Gloeobacter violaceus PCC 7421: one gene and its partner. The protein of the gene in region 1 interacts with the protein of each later gene in a pairwise test. Links are inferred from orthologs where the notes say so. Each region holds a gene or a part of one and is shown on either strand. Other genes may lie near its edges.

Region 1 (4,744 bases):
AGGGTTTCGGTCTTAAAGCCGAGGTACAGGACGATCTCAAGGCGGAGTACGAATCTTCGCTCATCCACGAAATTCGCGCCAACGGCTACACACTGCGGCGCGGCGGGGTGACCGTCCGCCTGGCGGAGGCGTTCGGCTTTTGCTGGGGGGTCGATAAGGCGGTGTCGATGGCCTACGAGACACACCGCATGTTTGCTGGCCGCCAGCTGTGGATCACCAACGAGATCATCCACAACCCGCTGGTCAATCAGCACCTGCGCGCGATGGGCATCCGCTTTCTCGACGAAGACGAAAGCGGCCGGCGCGTGCCCAAGGATTTTGAGCGCGTGAGCGAGAAGGACGTGGTGATCTTGCCCGCCTTCGGCGCCTCTACCCAGGAGATGCAGATCCTTGACGAGAAAAACTGCGTCATCGTCGATACCACCTGCCCCTGGGTCTCGGCGGTCTGGAACCGGGTGGGCAAGTACGATCGGGCCGAATTCACCTCGATCATCCACGGCAAGTACCAGCACGAAGAGACGGTGGCGACCGCTTCGCGGGCCCGCCGCTATCTGGTGGTGCTCAACCTGGAGGAGGCCCAGCAGGTGTGCGACTATATCCTCCATGGCGGCGATCGCCGGGCGTTTTTGGCCCACTTCGGCATGGCGGCTTGCGAGGGCTTCGACCCCGACCGCGACCTGGTGCGCGTCGGCATCGCCAATCAGACCACGATGCTCAAGGGCGAGACCGAGCGCATCGGCAAGTTGTTCGAGCGCACGATGATGCGCCGCTACGGCCCCGCAAACCTGGCCGACCACTTCATGAGCCACGACACGATCTGCGACGCCACCCAGGAGCGCCAGGACGCCATGTTCAAGCTCGTCGAGGAGCCGCTCGATCTGCTGGTCGTCATCGGCGGCTACAACTCCTCCAACACCACCCACCTGCAGGAGATTGCCGTCGAGCGGGGTTTGCCATCTTTTCACATCGACGGGGCTGACCGTCTGGTCTCGGCGCAATTTATCGAGCACCGCGACTTGCACAGCAAATCGCTGGTGCGCACCAAAAACTGGCTTCCGGCCGGAGAAGTGACCGTCGGGGTAACCGCCGGGGCTTCCACACCCGACCGGGTGGTAGCCGAGGTGATCGCCCGGATTTTTGAACTGAAGGGCGTAGGCGAGTCGGGCGCCACCGGGGCAATATCCTCCCCGGTGCTCTCAAGCGCCGAGGGTGGCCCTTCGCTTTCGTAGCGCGGCTCTCTCAACCGACGCTGTAGGCGGGAACGGCTTCGCGGGCGGCGGGGGGCAGGTGGTGGAACCAGCCGGTCAGGGCGATGGCCAGGGCATCGGCGGCGTCGTCGGGTTTGGGCATGGTAATCAACCCCAACTCGCGCTGCACGGCCTCCTGGATGGCGCGCTTGTCGGCGCGGCCGTCGCCGGTGAGGGCGAGTTTGACCTGGGGCGGACTGAATTCGACATAGGGCACCCCGTGCTGGGCAGCGCACAGGAGCACCACTCCCCGCGCCTGGGCCACCGAGATCGTGTTGCCCATCTTGTAGAAGAAGAGTTTTTCGATAGCAACCAAGTCGGGCTTGTGGGCGGAAAATAAACTATTAATGTCCTCGTAGATGGCCGCAAGTCTTGCTTCGAAGGCGGTTTTTGCCGAGGTCTGCACAATGCCGTAGTCGCACACTACCGGCGGAGCGCTGTCAAAAAAGTCGAGCACTCCGTAACCGAGGATCGCCACGCCCGGATCGAGACCGAGAATCCGCATGCCGCACATTTTGCAAGATACCGCCCAGACTACAACCTTCGGACACTAAATCTCCAGGGGTTTACTATCGTCGGGGATGGATATTTGCAGGAGATACCATGTGCTGGGCCAGATGTGGACTGTTGTGCACCGTGTTGCTCCTGGCCGGCTGCGGCGAAGCGAGCAAAATCGAAATCGCCCTCAAAGATCTCGCCGTCGTCAACTGCCCCCCCGGTACTAAAGGGGGGCCGAGCATCAGCCTCAACGACTCGGTCAACGTGCCGACGCGCTGCTACCGCATTCGGGGAACAGCGGTCAATCCTGCCGAGAAACCGGCCAAAAATGTCGATGTTTTCGGCAAGATCACCGACGCCAACGGCACCCTCGCCATCACCCGGCGGCGGGTGGGTTCGCTGGCTGAGGTCGCGGCGGGGACCAGCCCTTTTGCACTCGATGTCTACCTGCCCGAGACGGCCAAGCCGCCCTTCAAGCTCGAAAACATGAAAGCGGCGGGTTTTCCCAACCAGGTCGACCGGCGCCAGAACGCCGGGGGCAGCTGAGCATCGGCAGAATCCGGGGCCTCAGGTCGCCAGACGAAAAGCCTGCGATTCAAGGGCGAGCACCACCGGGCCGTACTCGTCCCCTTCGTCCAGTTCAATAATCCACAGCCCGGAGCGATCGAGGGCGCGGATGCGGCCGAGTTGTCCCCAGTAGCACTCGTAGAGGACAATCACCTGCCGGCCTAAAAAGCTGAGTCCCTGTAACATCTCCTACTTCGCTCCCACCGTGTGCCCCGTAACCTACTGACATTGCGCCCCGCTGGTCCGTGCCCGGACCGGTTGTTATAATTTATTCCGTGAAAGTCGGTTTTGAGTGTATTTTACATAGCAAAAGTCAAAATATCGCGGAATCCTACATAGCTATCATGCCGAAGGCCACGGGGGAGAAGAAAAAGGGCAAGACCGGGCGACCAAAAAAGTTTGGACGTCCCTCGAAATCTTATTATCTGGTCTTACCCGAGGATGTGGTCACTCGCCTGCGCGAGATCGACCCCGACATGGCGACGGCGATCGTCAAGCTGGTCGAGGGCACCCAGTTCACCCCGGTACCCGACGGTGTCGAGGTGCACCTGCTGGCTCCGGAGACGGCGCTGGTGTGGGTGGGGGAGATTGCCCCGCTGCTGAGCTGGCCGGGAGTTTTCCTGCACAAAGTCGAGGTGGGTCGCTTTTTGCTCGTGCTCGACCGCCACTACGACCTGGCGCGCTTCGAACTTGATGTGCGCGACTGGATCGAAGCGGGAAAATCTACCGGCGAGGAGGCCGGCGCTTTTGAGAAACTGGCCGAGGGCTTGCGCCAGATGCGCCTACAAAACCAGTCGCTGCGCGGTGCTACCTTTTTGTAACAAATTGTAGACAATGGATCACATTTATTTAGATCTCTGCCGGTCGGGGTTGCCCATTCCCGGTTCTGCTCGTGTATATTGTCAATAAGCAAAGCTTTTTGAGAACGGCCCATGGTCAACTCTACCCAATACACATCGGCGGCCCTCAAAGCGGAACTCAATTCGAAGGGCTGGCGGATGACTCCCCAGCGCGAGACGATTTTGAAGGTGTTCCAGGAGTTGCCGGAGGGCAATCACCTCAATGCCGAGGAGCTGCACGCACGGCTGGAGACATCGAGCGGCATCAGCCTTTCGACGGTTTACCGCACGTTGAAGCTGATGGCGCGCATGGGCATCCTGCGCGAGCTTGAACTGGCCGAAGGCCACAAGCACTACGAAATCAACCAGCCCTATCCGCACCACCACCACCATCTGGTCTGCGTCAAGTGCTACCGCACCATCGAATTTAAGAGCAACCCGATTCTCACCATCGGCTCGAAGGCGGCCACCGAGCGCGGTTTCAAGCTGCTCGACTGCCAGCTGACCATCCACGCGGTTTGCCCGGAGTGCCAGCGCTCGATCGTGCCGATCTAGCGGCCCCCGCCCTTAAAATGGGGCGATGATTTCCCGCCGGTTGTTTTCTTTGTGCGCCCTGGGTGGGCTGTGGCCGCTGCTGCAGCCTGCTTTTGCCCTCGCCCGCGTTCACCACAACTGGGTGGAGCGCACCCTGGCGGGCCTGAGCCTCGAAGCGAAAATCGGCCAAGTCATGATGCCGATGCTCGAATCGCCCGAGGAGGGGCGCGTGCTGGTCGAGCGCTTTGGGGTGGGGGGATTGATCATTTACCGCACTGGGGCGCGCGCCCTGGCGGAGCAACTCAACGCCCTGCAGGCGCTGAGTGCGGTGCCGCTGTTGGTGAGCGCCGATTTTGAGCGCGGGGTGGGCGCTTACATCGACGGGGCCACGGACCTGCCCATCGCCATGGCCCTGGGGGCGGCGGGAGACGCGGCTCTGGCCCGCACGGCGGGCGAGATTACCGCCCGCGAGGCGCGCGCCCTGGGGGTGCACGTCGTCTTTGCGCCGGTACTCGATGTCAACAACAACCCGCGCAACCCGATCATCAACGTGCGCTCCTTCGGCCAGTCGCCCGATTTGGTGAGCCGCCTGGGGGCGGCCTACATCGCGGGGCTGGAGGCTCAGGGGGCGATGGCCACCGCCAAGCACTTCCCCGGCCACGGTAACGTCAGCGCCGACACCCACCGCGAACTGGCGGCCCTTCCAGGCAACCTGGTCGCTCTAGAACAAGTCGAACTGAAGCCCTTTCGCAGCGTGCTCGCCGGCCGCGCTCCCCACGGGGTCATGGCCGCCCACCTCTGGGTGCAGGCTATCGATCCCGAGCCGGTGCCCGCCACCTGCTCATCCCGAGTGATCGAGGGGTTTTTGCGGCGGCAGTTGGGCTTTGGCGGCCTGGTCTACACCGATTCGCTCGGGATGGGAGCGGTCATCGAGTACGCGAAGGGCGATTATGCCCGCGCCCAACTGCTCGCCCTCGAAGCGGGCTGCGACGTGCTGGTCATTCCGACCGGGCTGAATGCTAAAGGTGAGCATTCGCCGCTGGTGGGCGTCGAGATTGG
Region 2 (5,009 bases), 430 kb from region 1 along the record:
CGCGCTTGACCTGCTCCTTGCGCAGGAATTCTTCGAGGATATAGCGCAGCAGGGCTCCTTTGGGGGTCCACAGCGGTAGACCCGGCCCGACCAGATCCGAGAAGACAAACAGTCCCAATTCGCGGCCGAGTTTGCGGTGGTCGCGCTTTTTGGCCTCCTCCTCGCGGCGCAAAAATTCTTCGAGTTGCTCGGGGGTCTCCCAGGCGGTGCCGTAGATGCGCTGCAGTTGGGCGCGCTTCTCGTCGCCGCGCCAGTAAGCCCCTGCCACCGAGCGCAATTTGAAGGCGTTCGGGTGGATCTCGGCGGTCGATTCGACGTGGGGACCGGCGCACAGATCCCACCAGTCGCCGGTGCGGTAGAGGCTCACCGGCGCGTCGTGGTCGAAGCCTTCAAAGAGTTCCAGTTTGTAGGGCTCCCCCAGCGCTTCGAGGCGCTCGCGCATCGCCTCGCGCGGCACTTCCTCGCGCACCAGCGGCAATTTCTGCTGCACGATGCGGCGCATCTCTTTTTCGATCTTTTTGAGATCTTCGGGGGTGAAGGGAGTCGGCCGGTCGAAGTCGTAGTAGAAGCCGTTCTCGATGGCCGGGCCGATGGTTACCTTGGTCTCCGGGAAAAGCTTCTGGACCGCCATCGCCAGGATGTGGCTGGTGCTGTGGCGGATCCGGTGCAGTTTTTCGGGGTCGCTTTGCCGGAGAATGTCGTTTTCCATAGCCTTCGAGTCGCAACTGCAACCGCCATTGTGGCATTTCAAAGCGCCAAAGCGGCCGGACAAAGTCCTCCGCGCAGGCTGCCGAAAAGTCACGGCGAGCGCGGCTTAATGGGCGTTTAATGTCACTCCACTACGATGCAATGCGTTTGCGTATTGCTGGGTACGGAGGGCAAGCAGATGTTCAGTTTCAAATTGGGTGGCCTGGTGGGTAGCCGCGCGCTCGCGGCGCTGTCGGCAGCCGCCCTGACGGGTGCGGCGCTCGGGTCGTCGGCAGCCCTGGCGCAGCCGACCAAAGTCGGGACAATCAGCTTCATCGGTGAAGTGACCTTCCCGACGGCGACGTTTTTTGACAACACCCAGGTCGGGGGACTCTCGGGGATCACCTACGACGCCGAGCGCAACGTCTACTACACCGTTTCGGACGACCGCAGCTCGATCAACCCCGCCCGCTTCTACACCGTCGCCATCGATCTGGCCGCCAACACCCTTGCCGGGGTGCAGTTTACCGGGGTGACCACCCTGCTCGACGGTGCGGGCCAGCCCTTCGCGGCTTCCAGCATCGATCCCGAGGGGATCGCCTTTACCGGCAGGACCGTTTACATCTCCTCGGAAGGGGAAGTGAGCAGCACCCGCATCGTCGATCCGTTTGTCAACCGCTTTGCGCTCAACGGCGAGCAGAACCGCGAACTGCCGGTGCCGCTCAAGTTCTTGCCCTATCCCGCTACTGTTCCCACGACCGTGGGCATCCGCAACAACCTCGCCCTGGAAAGCCTGACGCTTACCCCGAACAAGGCGTTTCTCTACAGCGCCACCGAGAACGCCCTGGTGCAGGACGGACCCCAGGCCTCGCTCAGCGAGGGCAGCCCCTCGCGCATCCTGCGCTTCAACACGCTGTCGGGTCGGCCGACGGCGGAATATCTCTACCCGGTCGAACCCATCCCGAACGCGCCGGTGCCCCCGGAGGCTTTCGCCACCAACGGCCTGGTGGACTTGCTGGCCCTCGACGACGAAGGGACGCTCCTGGCCCTGGAGCGCGCCTTCTCCGAGGGGGTGGGCAACACCGTCAAGCTCTACGAAATCTCCACCGCCGGGGCGACGGACATCCGCGACATCGGCAGCCTGAGCGCCATCGACATCGCCCGGGTCAAACCCGTCCAGAAGCGGCTGCTGTTGGATCTGGCGGTGCTCGGCATTGTGCTGGATAACCTCGAAGGGCTCACCCTCGGGCCGACTTTGGGCGACGGGCGGCGGGCTTTGATCCTCGTGAGCGACAACAACTTCAGCGAGACCCAGTTCACCCAGTTTCTCGGTTTCGCCGTCGATCTGGTGCCGGGACGCTGATTCAGCCCTGCTCCGAAAGCCAGGCGATGGCGGCCCTGAGCCAGGCTTCGGTCTGCTCCTCGCCCGCCATCGCCGGGGCGACCGCATCGAGGGCGCGCACGACTTCGCCCGGCGCGAAGCCCAGGGCCAACAGCGCCAGCTCGACTTCTTCGTAGACGCGCGAGGAGGCGCGGGCACCCATAGCACTCAACCCCGACTCCTCGCGCCACTTCGAGAGGCGCGAGCGCAACTCCAGAGCCAGGCGCTGGGCGGTCTTGGCACCGACGCCCGGGGCAAGGGCGAGGGCGCGGGTGTTGCCCTGCAAAATCGCCTGCACCAGTTCGGTCGGAGCGAGCGTCTCCAGCAGCGCCAGGCCCATGCGCGGTCCGATGCCGCTCACAGAGACCAGCTGGCCGAACAGTTCGCGCTCGCCGGGTTCCAAAAAGCCGAACAGCTGCATGGCATCCTCGCGCACGATCATCAGGGTGAAGAGTTTGACCTCTTCGCCGATGCGGGGCAATTTGCCGACGGTGCGCGCGTGGGTCCACACCCGGTAACCCACACCGCCCACATCCACGGTCGCCCAACTCTGGCCACTGCGCGGACCCACCTCCGCGAGCATGCCGCGCACAAAAGTGATCACACCCGACTCGGCTCCTTACGCCAGAGTAGGCACGAGAGCCAGTTGACCAGCACGTGGGCCACCACCGGCACCACCAGATTGCCGGTCGCGAGCGTCGCCACTCCCAGTACCAGACCGATGAGCGTCGCCCACAGCGCGTAGGGCCAGTGCCGCCAGTCCCAGATGTGCAACAGGCCAAACAACAGACTGCTGGCCACCAAGCCGATGGCCGGCAGCGCCACGCCCCGAAACAACAGCTCCTCGCTGAGCCCCGGCAACAGCCCCAGCCAGACGCGGTCGAAGCGGCTCAAAGGCGTCAGCACCATCTCCATATATTGATCGGCGCTCTCGCGGTAGGCAGGCCACCACTGATAGACCGCGAAACTCATCGCCCCGATGGCAAGCCCCAGACCGACACCCTGGCCAAGGGCGAGCCACGAGAAGACCACCGGTAGATCGATGCCAGCCAAACTGCGCCAGATCTGGGCAATCAGCAGCAGCACGATCGCCGAGAACGCCAGGGTCAACAGCAGCTGGGAGCGCGAAAGATCCATAAGTGAGTGCTTCCTGCAGCGGGTGCCTCGATCTTAATCGTTCCAGTCCGGGTATTTTAGCCGAAGGCACCCGACATTTCTGCAATCGGAACTATTCCCGATGTTGCTTGACGACGATCAATTCTTAGGAGACGATGACTACTAACTTGCTTCGCTTGTTACAAAACTACAGTCGACTTTACTGTCCCGCTTGCCGGTCACCTTGGAGCCATGGAGCAGATCGAGTTTATCGTCCATTCAGACGGCCGCGTCGAAGAGCGCGTCACGGGGGTCGCCGGCAGTCGTTGCTCGGAGCTCACCCGTTCGATCGAGCAGGCGCTTGGCCCGGTACAGCATGTGCAGCCGACTTCCGAGTACTTTCAGCAATCGAATATTGCCCAGCCTTTGTGGAATACTTCCCAGACCCACTGACACCTCGCAGAGCCGCAGGAGCCGACCTATGTCCCATTTCACCCAGATCAAGACGCGCATTCGCAACCTGGACTCGTTGGAGAAGGCCCTTGTCGACCTTCAGATCGCTGCCGAGCGCGGCAATGTCTCAGTGCGCGGTTACCGCGGCGAGACCCGCCCAGCCCAACTGGTGATCCGCCAGGACAACGGACACGACGTCGGCTTTGTCTGGAACGGCCAGGAATACGAGATAGTCACCGACGTTCAATTCTGGCAGCAGCCCTGGACGGTCGAGCGCTTCTTGGGCAAGGTGTCTCAGCGCTACGCCCTGCACACAGTGCTGGCCGAGTCGGTCCCCCAGGGTTTCAATCTGGTCACCCAGGAGAACCGCGAGGACGGCACGATGCGTCTGGTGCTTCAGCGCTGGAGCGCCTGAGATGGCGGCGCAGCAGCCCGCGCCCGGCCGCTCCGGCTTCGAGCCGGAACTAGGCGGTCTGCTCCGCGACGGTGTCGAGCGTTCAGGTCATGAACCCGAACTGGGTGGAGCTCTACGGCAGAAAGGCGTCTACGTCGATGAAGTGACCTGTATCGGCTGCGGTCACTGCGCCTACGTGGCCCGCAATACGTTTTACCTCGAGGCCGAGTATGGGCGCTCGCGGGTTGTCGATCAAAATGGCGACGCGACTGAATTGATTCAAGAGGCGATCGACTGCTGCCCGGTCGATTGTATCCACTGGGTCGATTACACCGAGCTTCCCGCCCTCGAAGAGCAGCGGCGCTACCAAGAAATTCCCGATATCGGCTTACCGCCCACGGCACGCAAAGTGCGCTCGCGCCGCCCGTCGGTGCGACGGCCCAGGCCCAAGGATTAGGGTGTAGGCACACCCAACTCCCGCAGCCGACGGCGAGCTTCCTCGCGCAACGGAGCGGTAGGCGCTTCGAGGTAGAACTCTTTCCATAGCCTGATGGCCCGCTCCCGGTTGTTGGCGGCGCCAAAAAAGGCGGCGGCGTTTTCCTTCATCACCGCCGGTGCCCCGGGTTCGGCGGCGGCCCGCGCGAAGTAGTTTGCTGAGCGGGCGTAATCGCCGAAGTGGCGAAAGGCGACCGAGCCCGCAAGCCGCCACAGATACCAGGTGCCGGTGTTGCCCAGGGCGTCGGGGCGGCCGGGGTTGGCCCCGGCGCCGCGCACGAGGATTTCTAGGGCGTGGGCCGGCTCGCCCATCGATTCGGCCACGGCGTAGTTGGCCTGGGCATAGGCTAACAAGAACCGGGGATTGAGGGTGGTGATTGCCTCCAGGTAGTCGGCGCTGCGGCCGTAGCCGTCTACAAGTCGCGCCGGCCGGTCGCCGAAGTACTGGACGTACTGCAGCCACAGCCAGTCCGCATACAGGTTGCGGTAGCCCAGGCAGGCCGA

The links. The genes of interacting proteins can lie anywhere in the genome.
Region 2: the proteins of ruvC (region 1) and ruvA interact in binary tests that used the Escherichia coli proteins (3 or more experiments, as listed by UniProt). The link is inferred for Gloeobacter violaceus PCC 7421 from one-to-one orthologs.

Annotation. Positions count from the first base shown.
Region 1 is NC_005125.1:3,499,688-3,504,431, forward strand. What follows is about bases 1-2,704. They hold ruvC (crossover junction endodeoxyribonuclease RuvC), read right to left. Parts: upstream 1,762-2,704; coding sequence 1,240-1,761; downstream 1-1,239. Other genes in these bases: GLL_RS17025 (4-hydroxy-3-methylbut-2-enyl diphosphate reductase), read left to right, coding at 1-1,229; GLL_RS17035 (hypothetical protein), read left to right, coding at 1,884-2,291; GLL_RS17040 (hypothetical protein), read right to left, coding at 2,313-2,498; GLL_RS17045 (hypothetical protein), read left to right, coding at 2,657-2,704. In the rest of the region: more of GLL_RS17045, read left to right, coding at 2,705-3,133; GLL_RS17050 (Fur family transcriptional regulator), read left to right, coding at 3,245-3,706; GLL_RS17055 (glycoside hydrolase family 3 protein), read left to right, coding at 3,732-4,744.
Region 2 is NC_005125.1:3,072,535-3,077,543, reverse strand. The notes cover bases 863-3,831. They hold ruvA (Holliday junction branch migration protein RuvA), read right to left. Parts: upstream 2,673-3,831; coding sequence 2,052-2,672; downstream 863-2,051. Other genes in these bases: GLL_RS14865 (DUF1257 domain-containing protein), read left to right, coding at 3,645-3,831; GLL_RS14870 (DUF2997 domain-containing protein), read left to right, coding at 3,416-3,616; GLL_RS14875 (CPBP family intramembrane glutamic endopeptidase), read right to left, coding at 2,669-3,205; GLL_RS14885 (esterase-like activity of phytase family protein), read left to right, coding at 887-2,050. Also shown: thrS (threonine--tRNA ligase), read right to left, coding at 1-709; more of GLL_RS14865, read left to right, coding at 3,832-4,031; GLL_RS14860 (ferredoxin), read left to right, coding at 4,033-4,467; GLL_RS14855 (hypothetical protein), read right to left, coding at 4,464-5,009. UniProt on the Escherichia coli protein: The RuvA-RuvB-RuvC complex processes Holliday junction (HJ) DNA during genetic recombination and DNA repair.